DNA from 2 places in the Pseudochelatococcus sp. B33 genome. Region 1 is predicted to be linked to the other one. Evidence: predicted binding sites of a transcription regulator. Region 1 holds the regulator's gene; the other holds the start of a gene.
The links. The regulator HrcA, encoded in region 1, represses chaperone genes, less so after heat shock. The targets are predictions, from matches to a motif close to GTTAGCACTCNCNNNNNGNGAGTGCTAAC.
Positions count from the first base shown of each region.

Region 2: the regulator HrcA is predicted to act here: its motif matches at 5,869-5,897, upstream of groES (co-chaperone GroES).

Region 1 is NZ_JBSEFH010000006.1:58,688-69,572, forward strand. It holds gene ACUSIJ_RS08015 (MBG domain-containing protein) at 1-1,986, shown strand, start outside; gene hrcA (heat-inducible transcriptional repressor HrcA) at 2,171-3,265, shown strand; gene ACUSIJ_RS08025 (GNAT family N-acetyltransferase) at 3,330-4,340, opposite strand; gene hrpB (ATP-dependent helicase HrpB) at 4,642-7,173, shown strand; gene ACUSIJ_RS08035 (3-keto-5-aminohexanoate cleavage protein) at 7,262-7,984, shown strand; gene ACUSIJ_RS08040 (DinB family protein) at 8,017-8,532, opposite strand; gene ACUSIJ_RS08045 (RidA family protein) at 8,716-9,111, shown strand; gene rpoC (DNA-directed RNA polymerase subunit beta') at 9,227-10,885, opposite strand, start outside.
Region 2 is NZ_JBSEFH010000015.1:111,534-122,418, reverse strand. It holds gene trpS (tryptophan--tRNA ligase) at 1-1,022, opposite strand, end outside; gene murJ (murein biosynthesis integral membrane protein MurJ) at 1,166-2,761, opposite strand; gene ACUSIJ_RS17610 (class II glutamine amidotransferase) at 2,811-3,611, opposite strand; gene groL (chaperonin GroEL) at 3,829-5,463, opposite strand; gene groES (co-chaperone GroES) at 5,520-5,807, opposite strand; gene ACUSIJ_RS17595 (META domain-containing protein) at 5,985-6,500, opposite strand; gene hisG (ATP phosphoribosyltransferase) at 6,664-7,650, opposite strand; gene ACUSIJ_RS17585 (ATP phosphoribosyltransferase regulatory subunit) at 7,651-8,793, opposite strand; gene hisS (histidine--tRNA ligase) at 8,810-10,336, opposite strand; gene purD (phosphoribosylamine--glycine ligase) at 10,397-10,885, opposite strand, start outside.

The DNA.
Region 1 (10,885 bases):
GACCGGAATGCCGGCGGGCTGGTGGGCACGCAAGTAGCCGGCGTCATCACCAACGCCTACGCCGCGGGCCGGGTGACCGGCGGCAGTAACCTCGGCGGGCTCGTGGGCCACCACCGCGAGGGCGACAGCACCATCACCGCAAGCTTCTGGGACAAGGACGGCACCCGGCTGGCCGCCGCGATCGGGCTCGACGAGGGCACGGGCGAGCGGGACATCACCGGCCTCACCACGGCGCAGATCACGAGCACCGGCTATTTCATGAATATCGCCGAAGCCAAGGGCTGGGACTTCGACACCGTCTGGGCCCCGCCGGGCGACACTTACCGGCCCGAGCTCTACGCGCTGTCAAAGGTCATTCGCGTGCACGCTGACGGCGACGCCACCGCGACCTACGGCGCGAATGCCGGCACATGGGTGGGCGGCACGCCGGCGGATTTCGCCGCCAATCCCGGCCTCGTCCTCTCGGGCCTCCACGTCGGCACGTATGGCGCGGTGGAGGTGACGGGCCTCCCGACCTCCGGCAGCAACGGCTATCGTTTCATCTATACCGCAGGCGTCGAGATCACGAAGGCCGCGCTGACGGTAACGGTGAACAGCGCGGCGAAGACCTACGACGCGACCATGTGGAGCGGCGGCAACGGCGTGACCTACACCGGCCTCGCCGGCGGCGATACGGCGGCCGCACTCGGCGGTGCGCTGGCCTGGGGCGGCTCGGCGCAGGGCGCGCAGAACGCCGGCAGCTACACCCTCACCGCCAGCGGCCTGACGTCGGCCAACTACGACATCACCTATGTCAGCGGCGCGCTGACCATCGGCAAGGCCGCGCTCACCGTGACAGCGAACGACGGGGCGAAGACCTACGACGCGGCCCCGTGGAGCGGTGGCAACGGCGTGACCTACACCGGCTTCGCCGGCGGCGAGACGGCGGCCGCACTCGGCGGTGCGCTGGCCTGGGGCGGCTCGGCGCAGGGCGCGGCCGACGCCGGCAGCTACACCCTCACCGCCAGCGGCCTGACGTCGGCCAACTACGACATCACCTATGTCAGCGGCGCGCTGACCATCGGCAAGGCCCCGCTCACCGTGACAGCGAATGACGCGGCGAAGACCTACGACGCGGCCCCGTGGAGCGGCGGCAGCGGCGTGACCTACGCCGGCTTCGCCGGCGGCGAGACGGCGGCCGCGCTCGGCGGCGCGCTGGTGTGGGGCGGCTCGGCGCAGGGCGCGACCGACGCCGGCAGCTACACCCTCACCGCCAGCGGCCTGACATCGGCCAACTACGATATCGCCTATGTGGACGGCGCGCTGACCATCGGCAAGGCCCTGCTGACGATCAACCCTGCGGCAGGACAGCAGAAGACGATCGACGACGATACCTTCCGGATCGCCTTCGACGCGACCGGCTGGCAGGGCGGCGATGGCAGTGCCCTGCTCTCCGGCGCGCTCGGCCACGACGGCACCGCGCCGGGCCAATGGGCGATCACGCTCGGCTCTCTGGCGGCGGGCGGCAACTACACCCTTGCGCTGGTGGCGGGATCGACGCTGGAACTCCTCGCCCGGCCAATCCCGACGCCGGAGCCGGATCAGCCCGGAACCAGCGGCGATCCGATGGAGCAATTGCCCTGGGAAGGCCTCGCCCTGGCGGAGATCGCCACCGGCGGCAACGGCATGGCGATACAGATCGCGCGCAATCTGACGGCGCTCCCCGTCGCCGACGCGGTCCGGGTGACGGCGACATTCGTTGAGACCGCGACCGTACCCGCCCAGCGCCGGCGCGTGACGACGCCCGTCGCGACCAACAGCGACACGCGCACCATCGGCCGTACCGGCGACGAGATCGTCGGAGAGGCCGCGAGCACAGCCGGCGCCGACGAGGACAACCCCTATGTAAGAAAGCTTTGCGACGCCTCGGGTATCGGCGGCGGATCGGGCGGCATCGGCAGCCGGGCCTTCGTGCCACTCAAGCTGCGCGGCGGCACGTGCAGCTGACGGACCAGGGCAAGGGCCGGCGCGACAGACCCGTCGGCCTTTCGCAAGATCGACCGGCATTCGCCGGAGCCGGGCGGTTCTTTCCCCCGGACGGTGAACCGCTCAGGCGGCTGCGGCAATTTGTGATCACCGCATTTTATGGTAACGCTGGGGAGCGCCATGACAAGGCTGTGGCGAGGCCCGGATGAGCAGACGTTTTCACACCATCCCCAATACCGAAAGCGCACGCCTGATGTCGGAACTCGACGAGCGCTCGCGCGAGATATTCCGCCGCGTGGTCGAAGGCTATCTGTCCACCGGCGAACCGGTCGGATCGCGCAATCTGGCACGCATCCTGCCCATGCCGCTGTCGCCGGCCTCCGTCCGCAACGTCATGTCGGACCTGGAGCTAGCGGGCCTGCTTTATGCGCCGCACACCAGCGCCGGGCGCATGCCCACCGAACGCGGCCTGCGCTTCTTTGTCGACGCCATGCTGGAAATCGGCGATCTCGACGCCGAAGAAACGGGCCGCATCGAAGCCCAGGTTGCCGCCGCGGCCGCGGGCGCTTCCCTCGACACGCTCTTGTCGGAAGCGACCGTCATGCTTTCCGGCCTCACGCGCGGCGCGGGCGTGGTGGTCACCAGCAAGCAGAACCCGCAGCTCAAGCACATCGAGTTCGTGCGCCTCGACCCCACGCGCGCGCTCGTCGTGCTGGTGGGCGAGGACGGCAGCGTGGAAAACCGCCTGCTCGATCTGCCGCCCGGCCTGCCGCCGAGCGCGCTCATCGAGGCCGGCAACTTCCTCAACGCCCACATTCGCGGCCTCACGCTCGGCGAGTTGCGCGCGGAAATCGAGGAACGGCGCACCAGCATGGAGCACGAGCTCGACGCGCTGGTGGCGAACCTCATCGACGCCGGGCTCGCCGTCAGCGTCGGCGCCAGCGAGGGGCGCCAGCTCATCGTGCGCGGACAGGCCAATCTGCTCGACGACCTCAAGGCGGCCGAGGATCTCGAACGCATCCGCACGCTGTTCGCCGATCTCGAAACCCAGAAGGACGTCATCGACCTGCTCTCGCGCGCCGAAAACGGCGAGGGCGTGCGCATCTTCATCGGCTCGGAGAACAAGCTGTTCTCGCTCTCCGGCTCCTCGATGATCGCCGCGCCGTTCCGCGATTCCAACCAGACGATCCTGGGCGTGGTCGGGGTCATCGGCCCGACGCGCCTCAACTACGCGCGCATCGTGCCCATGGTCGACTACACCGCCCGCGTGGTCTCGCGCATCCTGGAGCGCGGGCGCTGAGGGGCGCTCACGCGCTGCACAGGATTCATGAAGGCCGAGAGACGGCTCACCGGCCTTCGCGATATCACGCCGCGTGGCGGTTGGCCGTGGCGCCGAAATGGCCGATGTAGCGCGGGTTGATCGCCTTCACCGGCAGCATCACCAGCACGTCGGTGGTGCCGAACTGCCGGTCGATCACCGCCCCCTCGCCGATCGTGCCGCCGAGCCGCAGGTAGCCCTTGATCAGCGGCGGCAGGCTGTGCAGCGCGGCCTTGGCGTCGATGCTTTCCCTGGCCAGCAGGTCCATGGAGACGAACCGCTCCGGCAGGGCCTTGACGTTCCACTCCTCGGGGGCGCGCGCGAAATGATGCAGGAAGCTCAGCGGCAGCGCCAGCGCCTTGGGATCGACGCCCTCAAGGCTCGCGCAGCCGAACATCACGTCGATGCGGTGATGCAGCACATAGGTCCAGATGCCGTGCCAGAGCAGCTCCACCGTGCGCTTGTTGCGATAGGGCTTGAGCACGCACGAGCGGCCGAGCTCCAGGAAATTCAGGCCCGGATTGGCGTCGATCACCGGCTGGACGTCGAACTCGCCGGCCGTGTAGAAGCCGAAGTAGCGGTCGGCGACCTCCTGCCGCAGCAGCCGGTAGGTGCCGACGACCTTCGGCTTGTGGGGGCGGAAGGGTTTTCGCGGAGCGTCGTGATCGAGCACCAGCAGATGATCGCAGATGGGGTCGTAGTCGTCCATGTCGCGCTGGGCCAGCATGCAGGCCGCATTGGGCACGGCGGACATCTCATTGTAGAAAACGCGGTAGCGCAGGCGTTGCGCCTGGCGGATCTCGCGCTTGGTCGTGGCGAGGCGCACCTCAAGCGATCCGAGGCGGCCGAGCACCGGGTCGAGCCCGCCGGTGTCGAGGGCGCCGAACTTCAGGCCCCCGGCCAGCATGCCGCCCTTCAGCTTGCCGTTCTGCACCCAGTTCCACGATTTGGGATTGCCCCAGATCCGGGGCTGAAGGAAAGCCGGCACGCGCCCGGCGCGGTCCGGCGCCGGGCCATCGGCGCCGGCATTTTTCTGATAGATCGGACTGCTCGCCATCCTGCGTCAACCGCCCCCCAATGCGCGATGAACCGGACCCCCTGCCGAGAAGCCGAGCCCTTTGTCGTCAGGGCCTTGGCGCGACGTCCGACCCGGCGGGATCGGAATGCGCCCTGCGATTCCCCGCTTCGAGCGACTTCCGGCCGGCCACCTGATTTTACCTGATCGGAAAGCGCTCCGGGATTCGGATCACCATTTCATCCCGTCAGCAGAGCATAGGCTTTCGACAGTTCAATGACAATGGTGACGTGTCTGTCGCCGTCTCACATGTTATCGATGTCCGAACCGCTGACCGATCTCCATGACCGACGAAACATTCTGGACCAACGAAACATTCTGGACCGACGAAACATTGCGTCTTCCCATCGACGATGTGCTGCCGGCGCTGCTGGCCGCGCTGGCGACGCATCGCAACGCCGTGCTCGTCGCCCCGCCGGGCGCGGGCAAGACGACACGCGTGCCGCTCGCTCTCCTGGGCGAGGAATGGCGCGCGGACGGGCGGATCGTCATGCTGGAGCCGCGCCGCCTCGCCGCCCGGGGCGCGAGCGCGCGCATGGCCGAGACGCTGGGCGAGGACGTCGGCGGCACCGTGGGCCTGCGCGCGCGCCTCGACACCAAGGTCGGCCCGCGCACGCGCATCGAGGTGGTGACGGAGGGCGTGTTCGCCCGCATGATCCTTGACGATCCGGAATTGTCGGGCGTCGCCGCGGTCATTTTCGACGAGTTCCATGAGCGCTCGCTCGACGCCGATTTCAGCCTCGCGCTCGCCCTCGATGTGCAGTCCGGCCTGCGGGAGGATCTGCGCATTCTGGTGATGTCGGCCACGCTCGACGGGGCGCGGGTGGCGCGGCTCGTCGGCTCTCCCGGCGCCCCGGCCCCGGTCATCGAATCGCAAGGCCGCGCCTTCCCGGTCGAGACGCGCTATATCGGCCGCGACCCCGCGCGCCGCATCGAGGAGGACATCGCCGCCGCCGTGCGGGCGGCGCTCGCTGCCGAGAGCGGTTCGATCCTCGTCTTCCTGCCCGGACAGGCCGAGATCCGCCGTGTGGAAAACCTGTTGAACGAGACGCTCGGGCCAGCGGTAAAGACCGGTGCAAATGCTGTGGATATCGCGCCCCTCTACGGCCGGCTCGACCGCGCGGCGCAGAATCTCGCCATCCGGCCGAGCGCCCCCGGCCGGCGCAAGGTGGTGCTCGCCACCTCCATCGCCGAGACTTCGCTGACCATCGAGGGCGTGCGTGTGGTCATCGATTCGGGCCTTGCCCGCGTGCCGCGCTTCGAGCCCGGCATCGGCATCACGCGGCTCGAGACCGTGCGCGCCTCGCGCGCCGCCGTCGACCAGCGCCGGGGCCGCGCCGGCCGCACGGAGCCCGGCGTGTGTTACCGCCTGTGGGAGGAAGCCGCCAACGGCGCGCTGCCAGCCTTCTCGGCGCCGGAAATCCTCACCGCCGATCTCGCGCCGCTCGTTCTCGACTGCGCCCGCTGGGGCGTGGAGGACCCGGCCACCCTCGCCTTTCTCGATCCGCCGCCCGCCCCGGCGCTGACCGAGGCGCGCAACCTGCTGCGCTCGCTCGACGCGCTCGATGCGCGCAACCGGCTCACCGACACCGGCCGCGCGCTGCAATCGCTGCCGCTGCCGCCGCGCCTCGCGCGCATGGTGGTGGAGGCGCGGCGCACGGGCGAGAGCGGCGATGCCGCGGAAATCGCCGCCGTCCTGGTCGAACGCGGACTTGGCGGCAACGCGATAGATCTTGCCGAGCGCGTCAGCCAGTTCCGTCGCGACCGCTCGCCCCGCGCCGGCGACATGCGCCGCCTCGCCCGCCAGTGGGGCGGCCCGCCTGCCGGGGATGCTCCCGCAGGGCCGCCGCTGGCGCTCGCCTTTCCCGATCGCATCGCCAGGGCGCGGAAAAGCGATGACTTCCGGGACGGCACGTATCTGCTCGCCAACGGGCGCGGCGCGGTGCTCGATCCCGCCGAGCGGCTCGCGCGCGAGGAGTTCCTGGCGGTGGCGGAAATCGTCGGCTCCGCCGCCTCCGCCCGCATCGTCTCCGCCGCCGCATTGACGCGCGAGGACGTGGAGCGGCTCGCAGGGGAGCGCATCGTCGAGGCCACGGAAGTGACCTTCGACACCGGGGCGCGGGCGCTGCGCGCGAGGCGGACGCGCCGTCTCGACGCGATCCTGCTCGACCAGAAGCCATTGCCTGCCCCCGCCGACGAAGCCTCGGCCACCGTGCTGGCGCGAGGCATCGCCTCGGCAGGCATCGCCGCGCTGCCCTGGACGAAAGCCCTCGCCCAATGGCGCGCCCGCATCGGCTTCCTGCGCCGCGCCGCAGGAGACGGCAGCGAGTGGCCGGACGTGTCCGACGCCGCGCTCACCGCCGCCGTCGAGGACTGGCTCGCCCCCCACCTCGTCGGCCTGACGAGCCTGGCGCAGATCGACGTGCCGGTTCTCGACGCGGCATTGAAGTCGCTGCTGCCGTGGGCCCAGCAGCAGAAGCTCGACCGCGAGGTGCCGACCCATTTCACCGCGCCCACGGGCTCGCGCATCGCCGTGGATTATTCCGGGGAAAACCCGTCCATCGCCGTCCGCGTGCAGGAGCTTTTCGGGCTGACCGAGCACCCCGCCATCGCCCAGGGACGCATTCCGCTCACCCTCGAACTGCTGTCGCCGGCGCACCGCCCCATCCAGATCACCCGCGACCTGCCCGGCTTCTGGCGCGGCTCGTGGGCTGCCGTGCGCGCCGAGATGCGCGGCCGCTATCCGCGCCACGTCTGGCCGGACGACCCGACCGCCGCCACCGCCACCACCCGCGCCAAGCCGCGCAGCACGTGAGAGAATCCCGCGAACGGGCCGGATCCGGGCCCTTTGCTGATCGTCGCCGGCCCGGTAACATGTCTCCCGGAAGCCTTCGGAGACCGGCATGATCGTTCAGGCCTGCATCAATGGCGCGCGCCCCTTCGGCTATCATCCCCGATTGCCGCTCACGACCGAGGCGATGGCGCTCGATGCCATGGCCTGTATCGCGGCCGGGGCCGCCGAGATACACGTCCACCCACGCGGAGCGGACGGCCGCGAGAGCCTGTCGGCGGTGGATGAAACGATGCGTGCCATGCGCCAGGCGTGTCCCGGCACGCTCGTCGGGGTATCGACGGGTGCGTGGATCGAGGGCGACGAGAAGCGGACACGCGACTGCATCGCGGCCTGGCGCGTGTTGCCGGATTATGCCTCCGCCAATCTGTCCGAGCGGGACGCGCCTGCAATCCTGGAATTGCTGCATGACATCGGGGTCCGCGTCGAGGCCGGGCTTGCGACGGTGGCGGACGCCAGGAGATTTGTCGCGCTTCCCGCATGCCATCGGGTTTCCCGCGTTCTCATCGAGATCGAGGAGCAGGACCCGAAGGAAGCCGACAGGATCGCGGATGGCATAGCGCAGGTTCTGCAGGAGGCGGGCGTCGCGCGGCCGATCCTCCTGCACGGGTTCGATGCGACCGTCTGGCATTTCGTCGAACGCGCCCGGCAGCGGCGCTGGTCCACCCGCGTCGGGCTGGAGGACGGGCGTCACCGCGCGCGGGGCGAAGTGACGGGCGGCAACGCCGATCTGGTGGCGGATGCCGTGAGGATATTCCGTCAGGGTTCACCCTGAAGTCCCGAAGCCCCGCGAACGGCGGCTCCGGCTCAAGGCTCCTGAAACGCCTCGGGCATGAATGACACGTCCGTGGCGCCGGGTCTCGCTCCGGCGGCCGTCAGCATCGCATGGATCTGTCCGCGGTGATGGGTCTGGTGGTTGAAGAGCTGGATCAGCAGGATGCCCTTCGGCTTGGTCATCTGCCGGCCGAGCGCCCCCGAAAACCAGGTGAGATCACCCGCGAACCAGTCCGGATCGACACTCTTCGCCCAATGCAGAATCCGATTGTCCAGTTCGGTGCGCCGGTCACGGAATTCCTCCCAGCTTCCGTCGAAGACAACGGACTGCGGTATCCCGCCTTCGGGCGGGGTCGTGCCGGTAAACCGGCTCATCCAGGCCCGATCGGCCCAGAACAGGTGGAAGAAGGTTTTCTGAATGGAGCCGAAGAACGCCCCTCTTTCGAGCTCGCGGGCCTCGGCGGAAAGCGCCGAGGCCGCACTCACGAGATTGTCGTTTTGCCAGAGGTTGTACCTCGCCATCGTCACCGCATAGTCGGCAGTAGGCATCGCGATCCTTTCTGTGCGCTCTTTCGCAAGGCACATGGTGAGCGAAAGTCGCTTTCCGTCAAGCGTTCCGGCAGCGACGGCGAAATTGGCGGGAATAGGTGGAACGCGACCTTGCAGGGGCCTGTAACGTAACGTAGGGATACGCTGACCGCCGCACGGAAAGATCTTGTAGGGAGCGATTCCATGGAACAGCGCAGACTTGTCACGTCTGGGTCGCCGCTCGAACCCGAGATCGGCTTCAGCCGCGCCGTCAGGGTCGGCTCCTTTCTGGCGGTAGCCGGAACCGCGCCGATCGGCCCGGACGGCCGCGCCGCCCACCGTGGCGATGTTTACGCGCAAACCAAGCTCTGTTTGGGCATCGTGCGCCGCGCGATCGAAGAAGCCGGCTGCACCCTGCCCCAGGTCATCCGCACGCGCATCATGCTGACCGACATCGAGCAATGGCGCGAGGCGGCGCGTGCGCACGGCGAGCTCTTCGGCACCATACGACCCGCCTGTACCTTCGTGCAGGTGTCGCGTTTCATCGACCCCGACTGGCTGGTTGAGATCGAAGCGGACTGCGTCGCGTCGGATCCCTGAAGGCGGCAAGGGGTCGAGAGAGGTTCGGCCGGCCCGGTGTCCGCTTCGTCCGCCGGGCCATAAAAAACCCGCGGCCTCTCAGCCGCGGGTTCTTCATTTCGTATGCGTCAGCCGATCACACGTCCGGCTGCGGCTCGGAGAGCGAGGGCACGGTATCGAACACCTGCTCCGCAGTGACGTGATCCGCGGCCGCCTGCGCAGCGACGCGGTTCTCGCGGGCGCGCTGGCCCAGGATCAGCTCGTCGCGGCGCTGGGCGATCTCGCGCAGCCTGGCGGCGATGGCGCCCGTTCCGGCCGGGATCAGGCTGCCGACGATGACGTTCTCCTTCAGGCCTTCCAGCTTGTCGGACTTGCCGTTGACCGCGGCTTCCGTCAGCACCCGGGTCGTCTCCTGGAACGAAGCGGCCGAGATGAACGACTTCGTCTGCAGGCTCGCCTTGGTGATGCCGAGCAGCACCGGCGTGCCTTCCGCCGGCTTCTTGTTCTCGGCGACCAGGCGCTCGTTCTCGTCGCGCAGGTCCGTGCGGTCCACCTGTTCTCCGACGAGGAACTGGCTGTCGCCCGCCTCCGTGATATCGACCTTCTGCAGCATCTGGCGGACGATCACCTCGATGTGCTTGTCGTTGATATGCACGCCCTGCAGGCGGTAGACCTCCTGGATCTCGTTGACGAGATAGGCCGCGAGCTCCTCCACGCCCTTGATGGCGAGGATGTCGTGCGGAGCCGGGTTGCCGTCGACGATGAAGTCGCCGACCTCGATGACGTCGCCATCCTGCAGGTGGATGTGCTTGCCCTTCGGGATCAGATACTCCACCGGCTCCGAGCCGTCGTGCGGCGTCAGCGTCAGGCGGCGCTTGTTCTTGTAGTCGCGCCCGAACTGGATCGTGCCCGACTTCTCGGCGATGATCGCCGCGTCCTTCGGGCGGCGCGCCTCGAAGAGCTCGGCGACGCGCGGCAGACCGCCGGTGATGTCGCGCGTCTTGGCGCTCTCCAGCGGGATGCGCGCCAGCGCGTCGCCCGCCTTCACCTTCGAGCCCGGATCGACGGCGATGATGCCGTCGACCGGCAGCAGGTAGCGCGCGTCGCCGCCGCGCGGCAGCTTGGCGACCTTGCCGTCCGGGCCGAGGATGACGATCGCCGGGCGCAGATCGGCCGTGCGGGCCGAGCCGCGCCAGTCGATGACCACGCGCTTGGCGATGCCGGTCGCCTCGTCGACGGTTTCCGACAGCGACATGTTCTCGATCAGGTCCTCGAAGCCGATGGTGCCGTCCACCTCGGTCAGCACCGGGCGGGTGTAGGGATCCCACTCCGCCACGCGCTGGCCGCGCTTGATCTGGTCGCCGTCGTCCACCTTGAGCCGCGCGCCGTACTGCACGCGGTGCACCGCGCGCTCCTTGCCGTCCGGCCCCAGGATCATGACGCCGACGTTGCGGCCCATGACCACGAGATCGCCGTCTGAGTTGCGCGCCACGTTGCGGTTGCGCAGCTTGACCTCGCCCTCGAAGTTCGTCTCCAGGAACGACTGGTCGGCGATGGTCGCGGCGCCGCCGATGTGGAACGTGCGCATGGTGAGCTGCGTGCCCGGCTCGCCGATGGACTGCGCCGCGATGACGCCCACCGCCTCGCCGAGATTGACCGGCGTGCCGCGTGCGAGGTCGCGCCCGTAGCAGGTGGCGCAGACGCCGTTGCGCGACTCGCAGGTCAGCACCGAGCGGATCTTCACCTGCTGGATACCGGCGGCGGTGATCGCGGGAATATCCTTCTCCTCGATCAT
Region 2 (10,885 bases), on a different contig from region 1:
CCGAGAATGTCCTTCACCGCATTGACGGTTTCGTCCGCCAGCACGCGGGCGCGGTTGGCGCCGTCGATCAGCACGCTGTCGATATAGGCCGGGTCGGCGACGAGGCGCTGCATCTCGGCGCCGATCGGCCCCAGCTTCTCGACGGCGACATCGACCAGCGCGCCCTTGAAGGTGGAGAACTGGCCGCCGGCGAATTCGTCGAGCACCGCCTCGCGCGTCCTGCCCGCGAGCGTTGCGAAAATGCCAACGAGGTTCTCCGCCTCGGGCCGGCCGGCGAGCTCCTCGACCGTCTCGGGCAGCGGCTCGGGGTCGGTCTTCGCCTTGCGGATCTTCTGGGCGATGGTGTCGGCATCGTCGGTGAGGTTGATGCGGGAGTAGTCGGAAGGGTCGGATTTCGACATCTTCTTGGTGCCGTCGCGCAGGCTCATGACGCGCGTCGACGTGCCCTGGATGAGCGGCTCCGGCAGCGGGAAGAACGTCTCGCCGAACCCGTTGCGGGCGATTGATTCGGCATAGTCGTTGTTGAACTTCTGCGCGATGTCGCGCGTCAGTTCCACGTGCTGCTTCTGGTCCTCGCCCACGGGCACCACGTCGGCGCGGTAGGCGAGGATGTCGGCGGCCATCAGCGCGGGATAGGCGTAGAGGCCGAGCGAGACGTTCTCGCGGTCCTTGCCGGCCTTCTCCTTGAACTGCGTCATGCGGTTCATCCAGCCGATGCGGGCGATGCAATTGCATATCCAGGCGAGTTCCGCGTGCGCCGACACCTGGCTCTGATTGAAGACGATGTGCTTCACCGGGTCGACGCCGGAGGCGATGAAGGCGGCCGTGACCTCGCGGATCTGGCGCGTCAGCGCCTGCGGATCCTGCGGCACGGTGATGGCGTGCAGATCGACGACGCAATAGATGCAGTCATACTGCTCCTGAAAGGCGACGAAGCGCGAGATCGCGCCGAGATAATTGCCCAGATGCAGGTTGCCGGTGGGCTGCACGCCGGAAAACACGCGTTGCTTCAAGACGGACATGGTGGCGTCCTATCCCTTTCATTCGATGTTGTCGTCTGTCGTCGGCGGCGAGGCTGCTTTCGCTCACCGGGCGGGTTATCGCAGGCGCGCGCGGTTTCGCAAGGAAAATCCGCAACCGAAATCCGCAACCGGCATCCGTTCGCTCATCGCCGGCGTTTCAGCGGCAACGCGTTGAGCGCGCCCAATGTCCGCAGCGCCTCGAGGTAGACGAGCACGCCGCCGATGATAAGCGCCGCCAGGACAGCCCCGCGCAGCAGCACGGGGTGGCGGGGGTCGAGCCACGAGGCCGCGAGGCCGTCGGCGGCGGCGACGATCAGGCCCATCAGGAGGGCGGCCGCGGAGAGCCGCGCGAGCCGCGAACCCGCCTGTCCGCTCCAGGCGATCTGCGCCCGCCCGAGCACGACGAGCACCAGTGCCTGCGCCCAAAGCCCCAGGCTCGCCGCGAGCCCGATGGTGCCGAACGGCACCGGCGCGCCCGTGAAAGGCGAGCGCCATGTCACCGCATCGCCCCACAGGCCCGACAGCAGAAGCCCGCAGCCGAGCGTGACGAGGACGCCGGCCAGTCCCGCCGCGAGCGGCGGCCGGACTTCCCTGCGGGCGAAGAAGGGCTGGCTCAGCACCTTGCTGGCGCCGGCCGCCGGCAGGCCGATCGCCAGTGCCATGAGCAGCGCGGCGGTGGCCCTGCCGTCCGTTGCGGTGAAGGCGCCGCGCTCGAACAGCACCGATACGATCGAGGCGCCGAGCGCGATGAGCCCCGCTGCCGCGGGCAACGCCAGCGCCAGCGCGCCGGTGAGGTAGTCGGTCAGCGCGGCGGACAGCGCCGGCGTCCCCTGCCGCCCCGCCACGAATTCCGGCAGCAGCACCACCCCCGCCGCGACGCCGATGAACGACAGCGGCAGCTGGAACACCCTGTCGGCGTAGTAGAGCCACGATACCGCCGATGGCTGGCCGGAAGCGAGCGCCATGGCCGCGAGCAGGATGATCTGCGTCATGCTGCTCGCCACGAGGGCCGGGATCGCGAAAGCGACCAGCCGCCGGGCGTCGGCGTCGAGCCGCGGCGGGGGCAGCGGTGGGCAATCGGGCATGCGCGCCGCCGCCCATGCGACGATGGCAAGATGCAGCAGGCCGGAGAGGCTGATCGCCACGGCAAGCCAGGCGCCGGTCGCCGGGTCGTCGGCCGTCCCGCCGCCGGGCAGCAGCAGGAGGGCTGCGATCAGCACGCCGTTGACCAGCGCCGGCGCCACGGCCGCGGCCATGAAGCGGCGTTCCGCGTTGAGCAGCGCCGCCAGCAGCGAGGCGAGGCCGGTGAAGGCGATGAACGGCAGCGCCAGCCGAGTGTAGCACACCGCAAGCGCGAACCTGTTCGCATCGTCGCCGAAGCCGGTGGCGACCGCGAGCACGAGCGCCCCCGCCGCGAGCTCCGCGAGGCCCGCGAGCGCCGCGAAGAACAGGGCGGCGTTGACGATGGTGCGCCCCGCGAACCGACGCGCGGCTTCCTTGCCCTCGCGCGCCGCGACCTCGCCGTAGAGCGGCACGAACCCGGCGTTCAGCCCGCCTTCGCCGAGCACCCGCCGGATGACGTTGGGAATACGGAAGGCGACGAGAAAGGCATCGGCGACCACGCCCGCGCCGAGCACCCCCGCGATCAGCACATCGCGCGCGAACCCCAGGAGGCGCGATGCCACGGATGCCGCGCCGACGGCAGCCCCCGCGCGTGCGACAGACCGGAAGCGCGACATCGTCTAGGCTCGGGAGAAGGACATGGTGCGTGCGTGACCGGAACCGCGATCACGCGGCAAGCGGCCAGGAGCCGCCGCCGATGACGAGCGATTCGCTCGTCGCGCCGAGACCGCGGCGGATCGTGGTGACCGAATTGTCCGGCACCAGGGTCCACGCATCGCGCAGGTTGTCGAGCGGCTCGGAAGCGATGATGGTCGCCCCCGGCCGCTCGCGCATGTAGAGGCGCGGCGTGTGTCCGTCGCAGGACGTGCGGAAGGCCCAGATGGTCTGGCCGTCGGTCAGGATGGCGACGAACCGCAGCGCCTCGGCGATCTGCGCGGCGAGCATGAGCTCCTTCGTCCGCGCCATGACCGTCCCCACGGCCGCGCCCGGACTCTTGCCGGCTTCCATCTGCGCCAGAACGAGCAGGAACAGCAGTTCGGAATCGGTCGTGCCGGCGCGCTGATCGAACAGCTCGTCGGGCAGCAGCGCCTCGAGCCGGCGCCGCACGCGGTGATAGGAGCCGACCTGCCCGTTGTGCATGAAGGCGTAGCGTCCGCAGGCGAACGGGTGGCAGTTGGCGCGGGTCGTCGCCGTGTGCGTCGCCGCGCGCACATGCGCCAGGAACAGCGGCGAGCGTACCTGCGCGCACAGCGATTGCAGGTTCTCGTCCGACCACGCGGGACGCAGGTCCCGGAACAGCCCCGGCTCGTCGCGATCGCCGTACCAGGCGAGCCCGAAGCCGTCGCCGTTCGTCGCGGTCTTGCCCTCGCAGGCATGCAGGGATTGCCGCACCAGAGAGTTCTTCGGCGCGCAGACGAGAGCATCCATAAAGGTCGGGTCGCCAGAGTAGGCGAGGAGACGGCACATGACGCCTATATCATGTAAGCGGAAAAGCCATCAGGCAAGTGAAATCATATAAATTCCAGCATAAGAAGCGGAAATAACCGACTGAGGCGGCGCGGCATGCGTGCAATGCATGGCAGCCCGAACAGAGGAGATTGGCAAGACAAAAAGCCGGCCCCTTTCGGGGCCGGCGCGATTGTCCGGATGGCCCGCAGCGCATCGTGCGGGCGTTGGCGGGCGATCAGAAGTCGCCGCCGAAGCCGCCGGGAGCGCCGGCCGGAAGGGCGGGCTTTTCCTTGGGCAGTTCGGCGACCAGCGCCTCGGTGGTGACGATGAGGCCGGCGACGGAGGCCGCATCCTGCAGGGCGGTGCGCACGACCTTGGCGGGGTCGACGATACCGGCCTCGATCAGGTCCACGAACTCTTCCGTCTGGGCGTCGAAGCCGTAGGTCTGGGAGTCGCTGTCGAGGATCTTGCCGACCACGATCGCGCCCTCGACGCCGGCATTGGCGGCGATCTGGCGGACCGGCGACTCAAGCGCCTTCAGCACGATCTCGATGCCGGCCTTGATGTCGGGGTTCTCGGTGGCGAGCTGCTCCACCGCGGCCTTGGCGCGCAGCAGGGCGACGCCGCCGCCGGGGACAATGCCTTCCTCGATCGCGGCGCGGGTGGCGTTCAGCGCGTCGTCGACGCGGTCCTTGCGCTCCTTCACCTCGACTTCCGAGCCGCCGCCGACGCGGATGACCGCCACGCCGCCGGCAAGCTTGGCGAGACGCTCCTGCAGCTTCTCGCGGTCGTAGTCGGAGGTGGTCTCCTCGATCTGGGCCTTGATCTGGGCGACGCGGCCGTCGATGTCTTCCTTGGCGCCGCTGCCGTCGATGATCGTGGTGGCTTCCTTCTCGATGCGCACGCGCTTGGCGCGGCCGAGCTGGGCGAGCGTCACGTTCTCGAGCTTGATGCCGAGGTCCTCGGAGATCGTCTGGCCGCCGGTGACGATGGCGATGTCCTCGAGGATGGCCTTGCGACGGTCGCCGAAGCCCGGCGCCTTGACGGCCGCGACCTTCAGGCCGCCGCGCAGCTTGTTGACGACGAGCGTCGCGAGCGCCTCGCCCTCGACGTCCTCGGCGATGATGAGCAGCGGCTTGCCGGTCTGCACGATGGCCTCGAGCACGGGCAGCAGCGGCTGCAGCGACGACAGCTTCTTCTCGTGGATGAGGATGAAGGGGTCCTCGAAGTCGACGATCAGCTTCTCGGCGTTGGTGATGAAGTAGGGCGAGAGATACCCGCGGTCGAACTGCAGACCCTCGACCACGTCGAGCTCGGTCTCGAAGCTCTTGGCCTCCTCGACCGTGATCACGCCCTCGTTGCCGACGCGCTCGACGGCCTCGGCGATCAGCTTGCCGATCTCGGCCTCGCTGTTGGCCGAAATGGTGCCGACCTGCGCGACTTCCTGCGAGTTGGCGAGCTTCTTGGCGCGGGCCTTGATGTCCTTGACGGCCGCGTCGACGGCGAGGTCGATGCCGCGCTTCAGGTCCTGCGGGTTGAGGCCGGCGGCAACCGCCTTGGAGCCCTCGCGCACGATGGCCTGGGCGAGAACGGTCGCGGTCGTGGTGCCGTCACCGGCCTGGTCGTTGGTCTTCGACGCGACTTCACGCACGAGCTGCGCGCCGAGGTTCTCGAACTTGTCCTCGAGCTCGATCTCCTTGGCGACGGTGACGCCGTCCTTGGTGATGCGGGGCGCGCCGAACGACTTCTCGATGACGACATTGCGGCCCTTGGGGCCGAGCGTCACCTTGACGGCGTTGGCGAGGGTGTCGACGCCGCGAAGGAGGCGCTCGCGCGCGTCGGCGGAAAATTTCACGTCCTTGGGAGCCATAACTCTTGATCTCCTGCTAACTGAATCTGATGGAAGAAAAAACCGGTCGCGACCGCTCAGCCGATGATGCCGAGGATGTCCGATTCCTTCATGATGAGGAGGTCTTCGCCGTCGATCTTCACCTCGGTGCCGGACCACTTGCCGAACAGCACGCGGTCGCCTTCCTTGACGTCGAGCGGGATGCGCTCGCCGTCCTCGTCGCGGGCGCCAAGCCCGGCGGCGACGATGACGCCTTCCTGCGGCTTCTCCTTGGCGGTGTCGGGGATGATGATGCCACCCTTGGTCTTCTCCTCGCTCTCGACGCGACGGACGACCACACGGTCATGCAACGGACGGAATGTCATGGATCCGCTTCCTCTTCAAAGCATGCGCGCAAGGCGCGCGGTATGGTGGATGTTGCAGCCTGTTAGCACTCGACCGAGGAGAGTGCTAACGGATGAGGCGAAGGTAGTTTCACCCCGGCATCCTGTCAAGGGAAGAGAAACGGACTTTTTGTGATCGCGGAACGGCGCGGAACGGCGTCAGAGCGAGCGGTCGGCGCGGATGGTGCCGGCGGAGCCCTGGAGCACGAGCTGGCCCTTGACGATGTCCCATTTCTGGCTCATGCGCAGCGCCAGCATGAAGGCACGCTCGGCCGCGTCGATCGCGGCGCCGCAGCTTTTGCGCGTCATGGCGAAGGGGCTCACGGCGAAGCCCTGGGAGCGCAGCGGATAGGCCGTGGCGGAAAAGGTGTTGCATCCGCCGAAGCCGCGCAGCTGATACTGGCTGTCGAGGGTGAAATAGGGCCGGCTCCGGTCGCCCGGATAGGCCTTGCCGTTGAGCTCGAGGGCCGCCCACGACGTGCCGACCGGAAACTGCTTTTCCTGCTGCTGGGGCACGGCCTGCCTTCTGCCTGGCTCGTTGCCGCGCATCATGCCGGGATCGTTGTTGTTCTGCGCCGGGGCGACGGAGGCGGTGAGGAGAGCCGTGCCGACCGTGACGAGCATCGCGGCCCTGCGGAATTTGGGCGAGGCGGACGTGAAAGGGGCATGCTTCATGGACGTTTGGACTCGAAAGCTCGACGGCGCTGACCGTCATGACGGGAACAGAACGCCGCAAACCATATCCGCGCGGCGCAAGTGAGGCAATGATACAAGTGAGGCGATCGTGCAAATGAGGCGATCGTGAAGTCGTGGCGGGCAGAACCCGTCAAAGCCCGCATCAGCCCGCCGCCTCGGCGCCGATGCGCGCCAGCAGGCGTTCGATCAGCGGATTGGTGCGGCGCAGCACCCAGTCCACGGAACGCACGGTCACGGGATCGGCTCCGGTCCGCGCCAGCAGGTCCGCCAGCGCGAAAACCTGTCCCACCGGGCAGTGCAGCACGACCGTGCCGCGCGCGTCGGGCAGGCCGAAGGGCAGGCTCGCGCCGAAGCGCCCGGCGAGGTCGTCCGGCAGTTGCGCGTCGGCCGGCAGCACGGCGGTGAGCTCGCGGATGGTGCGCGCCTCCTCCTCGGCCGCGATGCGGGTGAGGATGGTGCGCGCCGCCCGCCGCGCCGCGCCGGACCAGGTGGCGGAAACGGAGGCGACCAGATTGGCCTGCGAGCGCAGGATCACGCCGTCGTCGATGACCTTGAGCGCGTTCGCCGCCAGCGTCGCGCCGGTCGTGGTGATGTCGACGATGATCTCGGCCGTGCCCGCGGCGGGCGCGCCCTCGGTCGCGCCGAGGCTCTCCACGATGCGGTAGTCGCTGACGCCGTGGTCGGCGAAGAAGCGGCGCGTCAGGTTGACGTATTTCGTCGCCACCCTGAGGCGGCGTGCGTGGCGCTGGCGGATATCGGCGGCGACGTCGTCGAGGTCGGCCATGGTGCGCACGTCGATCCAGGCCTGCGGCGCGGCCACCACCACGTCGGCGAAGCCGAAGCCGAGCGGCGCGACGAATTCCACCACCGCGTCGGCGTCCGCGAGCTGCTCGCGCAGCAGGTCCTCGCCGGTGATGCCGAGATGCGCCGCCCCCGTCGCCAGTTGCCCGACGATGTCGGAGGCGGAGAGAAACGCCACTTCCACATCCGCGAGGCCCTTGATCGCGCCGCGATAGTCGCGTGCGCCGCCGGGGCGCACCAGCTCAAGCCCGGCGCGGGCGAAGAAGGCGAAGGCGTTTTCCTGCAGGCGGCCCTTGGAGGGAACGGCGATGATCAGGGGCGCGCTCATCTACTGGCCTCCCGTGGCGTTGTCGGCGTCGAGCCGGTCGATCCAGATGGCGAAGCCCACGGCCGGCACGGGCTCGGGCGCGCCGAGGTGCGTCAGCAGGCTGTCGTAGCGCCCACCGCCGAGAATGGGCCGCGTGTCCGGCTGCCGGCTGTCGTGGATCTCGACGATGAAGCCCGTGTAGTAGTCGAGGTTGCGGGCGAAGCCCGCAGCGAAAACGATTGCGCCGACATCGAGGCCGCGGGCGGCGAGGAAGCCGGTGCGCGCCTCGAACGATTCGAGCGCCGCATCGAGGTCGATCCGCGCCTCGCGCGCCAGATCGCGAATCGCGGCCGCCGCCATGTCGGGATCGGCCTCGATGGCGAGGTAGCGCGCGAGCATCTCGCGCTGCCTGTCGGTGAGGTCGCCGCCGTTGCGGTCGGCGGCGCGGGCGAGGAAGCGTTCGGCGATCTCGCCGGCCGACCGTCCGCCGACGCTGCTGATGCCGGCGATCGACAGCACGTCCTCGACGAAGGCGCGCGCGGCGGTCGGGTCCTGCCCCTCGATGGCCGCGAGCAGGCCCGCGTGGTCGGAAGCCGCGCCGTTCCGGCCCGCGCGCTCGCCGTTGGCCCAGTCGAGCGGCCGTCCCTCCGCCACCGCCCGCAGCACGCGCCGGCGCTGCGCGGCCGACACGCCGAGCGCGTCGAGCACGGCGCGCAGCAGGCCGACGTCGCCGAGGCGCACGGAAGGCTCGGTGACGCCGAGGCCGGTCAGCGCCTCGAAGCCCAGCGCCACGACCTCCGCGTCCGCCGCCTCGCGGTCGGTGCGGCCGAAGGATTCGATGCCCGCCTGGGGGAATTCCCCCGCCCGGCCGGCACGCTGGCGGAACACCGGGCCGAGATAGCTCAGCGAGGCTGTGGCCTCCGGCCCGCGCGAGGCGAGGTAGTCGCGGCTCACCGGGATGGTGTAGTCCGGCCGCAGGCAAAGCTCGTTGCCGTCGGAATCCTGCGTCAAAAACATATGGCGGCGGATGTCCTCGCCCGAGAGGTCGAGGAACACATCGACCGGCTGCAGCACCGAGGGCTCGATGCGCCGATAGCCTTCGCGCGCGAAGAGCGACAGCAGCGCGCCCGCCCGGTCGGTGGCTTTTTTCGATGCCTGTGTCATGTTGCCCTCTCGACCGTCAGCCGCCCTGGCGCGCCAATACGCCGCGCACGGCCTCCACCAGCTCGGATTCGCTCACCGAAAACTGCGCCAGACGCTGCGCCTTGTAGGCAGCGTTGTCGAGGTCCTGCCCCGCGTGCGCCGCCTGCTCGGCGCCCGCGACGAGATCCTTGATCTGCACGGTGCCCTCGGCCCGCTCGTTCGAACCCTGGATGACGACGGCCGGGCTCTGGCGCCGGTCGGCGTATTTCATCTGCGCCTTGAGGCCGGAGGAGCCGAGATAGAGTTCGGCCCGGATTCCCGCCTCGCGCAGCCGCGTCACGAGGCGCTGGTAATGGGCGATCTCGTCGCGGTCGAGCACCAGCACCACGACCGGTCCGGGCGGCGCCGCCCCCTGCACGATGGGGCTGCCGACGATCTTGAGCGCCGCGAGCAACCGCGATACGCCGATGGAGAAGCCCGTGGCCGGCACCGGCTCGCCCCGGAAGCGGGCGACGAGCCCGTCGTAGCGGCCGCCGCCGCCGATCGAGCCGAAGCGCACCGGCTGGCCGTCCTCGCCCGCAACGGTGAACGTCAGCTCCGCCTCGTAGACCGGGCCGGTGTAATATTCGAGGCCGCGCACCACCGCGGGGTCGATGGCGAGGCGCCCGTCGTCGTAGCCCGCAGCAGCCACCAGCGCCGCGATCTCGCGCAGTTCGGCAACACCCTCGAGACCGCGACCCGAACCCCCCACCACCTTTTCGAGATTACCGAGCGTCTCCCCGGCGCTCGCGCCGCGCGCGGCGGTGAAGGCGAGCACGCGCGCGATCTGGGCCGGATCGAGGCCGGCGCCCTTGGTGAAATCGCCGCTCTCGTCCTTGCGGCCCTCGCCGAGCAGCAGCGCCACGCCGTCTGGCCCGAGCCGGTCGAGCTTGTCGATGGCGCGCAGCACCGTCAGGCGCCTAGCGGCGTGCACGTCGTCGCCAAGTCCGATGGCCTCCAGCACGCCGTCTAACACCTTGCGGTTGTTGATCTTCACGGCATAGGCACCGCGGGCGATGCCGACGCGCTCCAGCGTATCGGCCGCCATCATGCAGATTTCCGCGTCGGCCGAGACGGAGGCCGCGCCCACGGTGTCGGCGTCGAACTGCATGAACTGGCGGAAGCGTCCCGGCCCCGGCTTCTCGTTGCGAAAAACCCAGCCGGCGCGATAGCTGCGGTAGGGCTTGGGCAGGGTGTCGTAGTTCTCCGCCACGTGGCGGGCGAGGGGGGCCGTCAGATCGTAGCGCAGCGACAGCCATTGCTCGTCGTCGTCCTGGAACGAGAACACGCCCTCGTTCGGCCGGTCCTGATCGGGCAGGAATTTGCCCAGCGCGTCGGTGTATTCCACGAACGGGGTCTCGACCGCGTCGAAACCGTAAAGCTCATAGGTCTCGCGGATATGGGCCAGCATGCGCTCGGTGGCGGCGATATCGGCCGGTCCACGGTCGGCGAAGCCGCGCGGCTGGCGGGCGAGCAGCTTTTGCGGTTTCTGGTTCTCAGACCCGGAATTCGCAGAAACGGACATGGCAGGAAACGGTTTCCATATATCAAGAAGGGACGCCAGCGGTTTAACCCAGGCAGTGTGTCATGTCACGCGCCCAATCGCCCGCCAGCCGATATCGGAGCGGCAAAAGCCCTCCGGCCAGTCGATGCGCGCCACCGCCTCGTAGGCGCGCGCGCGCGCCTCGCCGATGGTGGGGGCGAGGGCGGTGACGTTCAGCACCCGCCCGCCGTTGGCGAGGATGGCGCCGCCTTCCGCCCGTGTGCCGGCGTGGAAGACGGTCACGCCCTCGACAGCCTCGGCCGCATCGATGTTCCTGATCACGCTGCCTTTCCTGACGTCGCCGGGGTAGCCCTGCGCCGCCAGCACGACGGTGAGCGCCGCATCGTCGCGCCACCTCGGCCGCACGTCCTTGAGCCGCCCCTCGACGCTGGCGAGCAGCAGCTCGACGAGATCGCTTTCAAGGCGCGGCAGCAGCACCTGGCATTCCGGATCGCCGAAACGGGCATTGTATTCGATGAGTTTCGGCCCCTCCGCCCCAATCATTAGCCCGGCGTAGAGCACGCCGACATA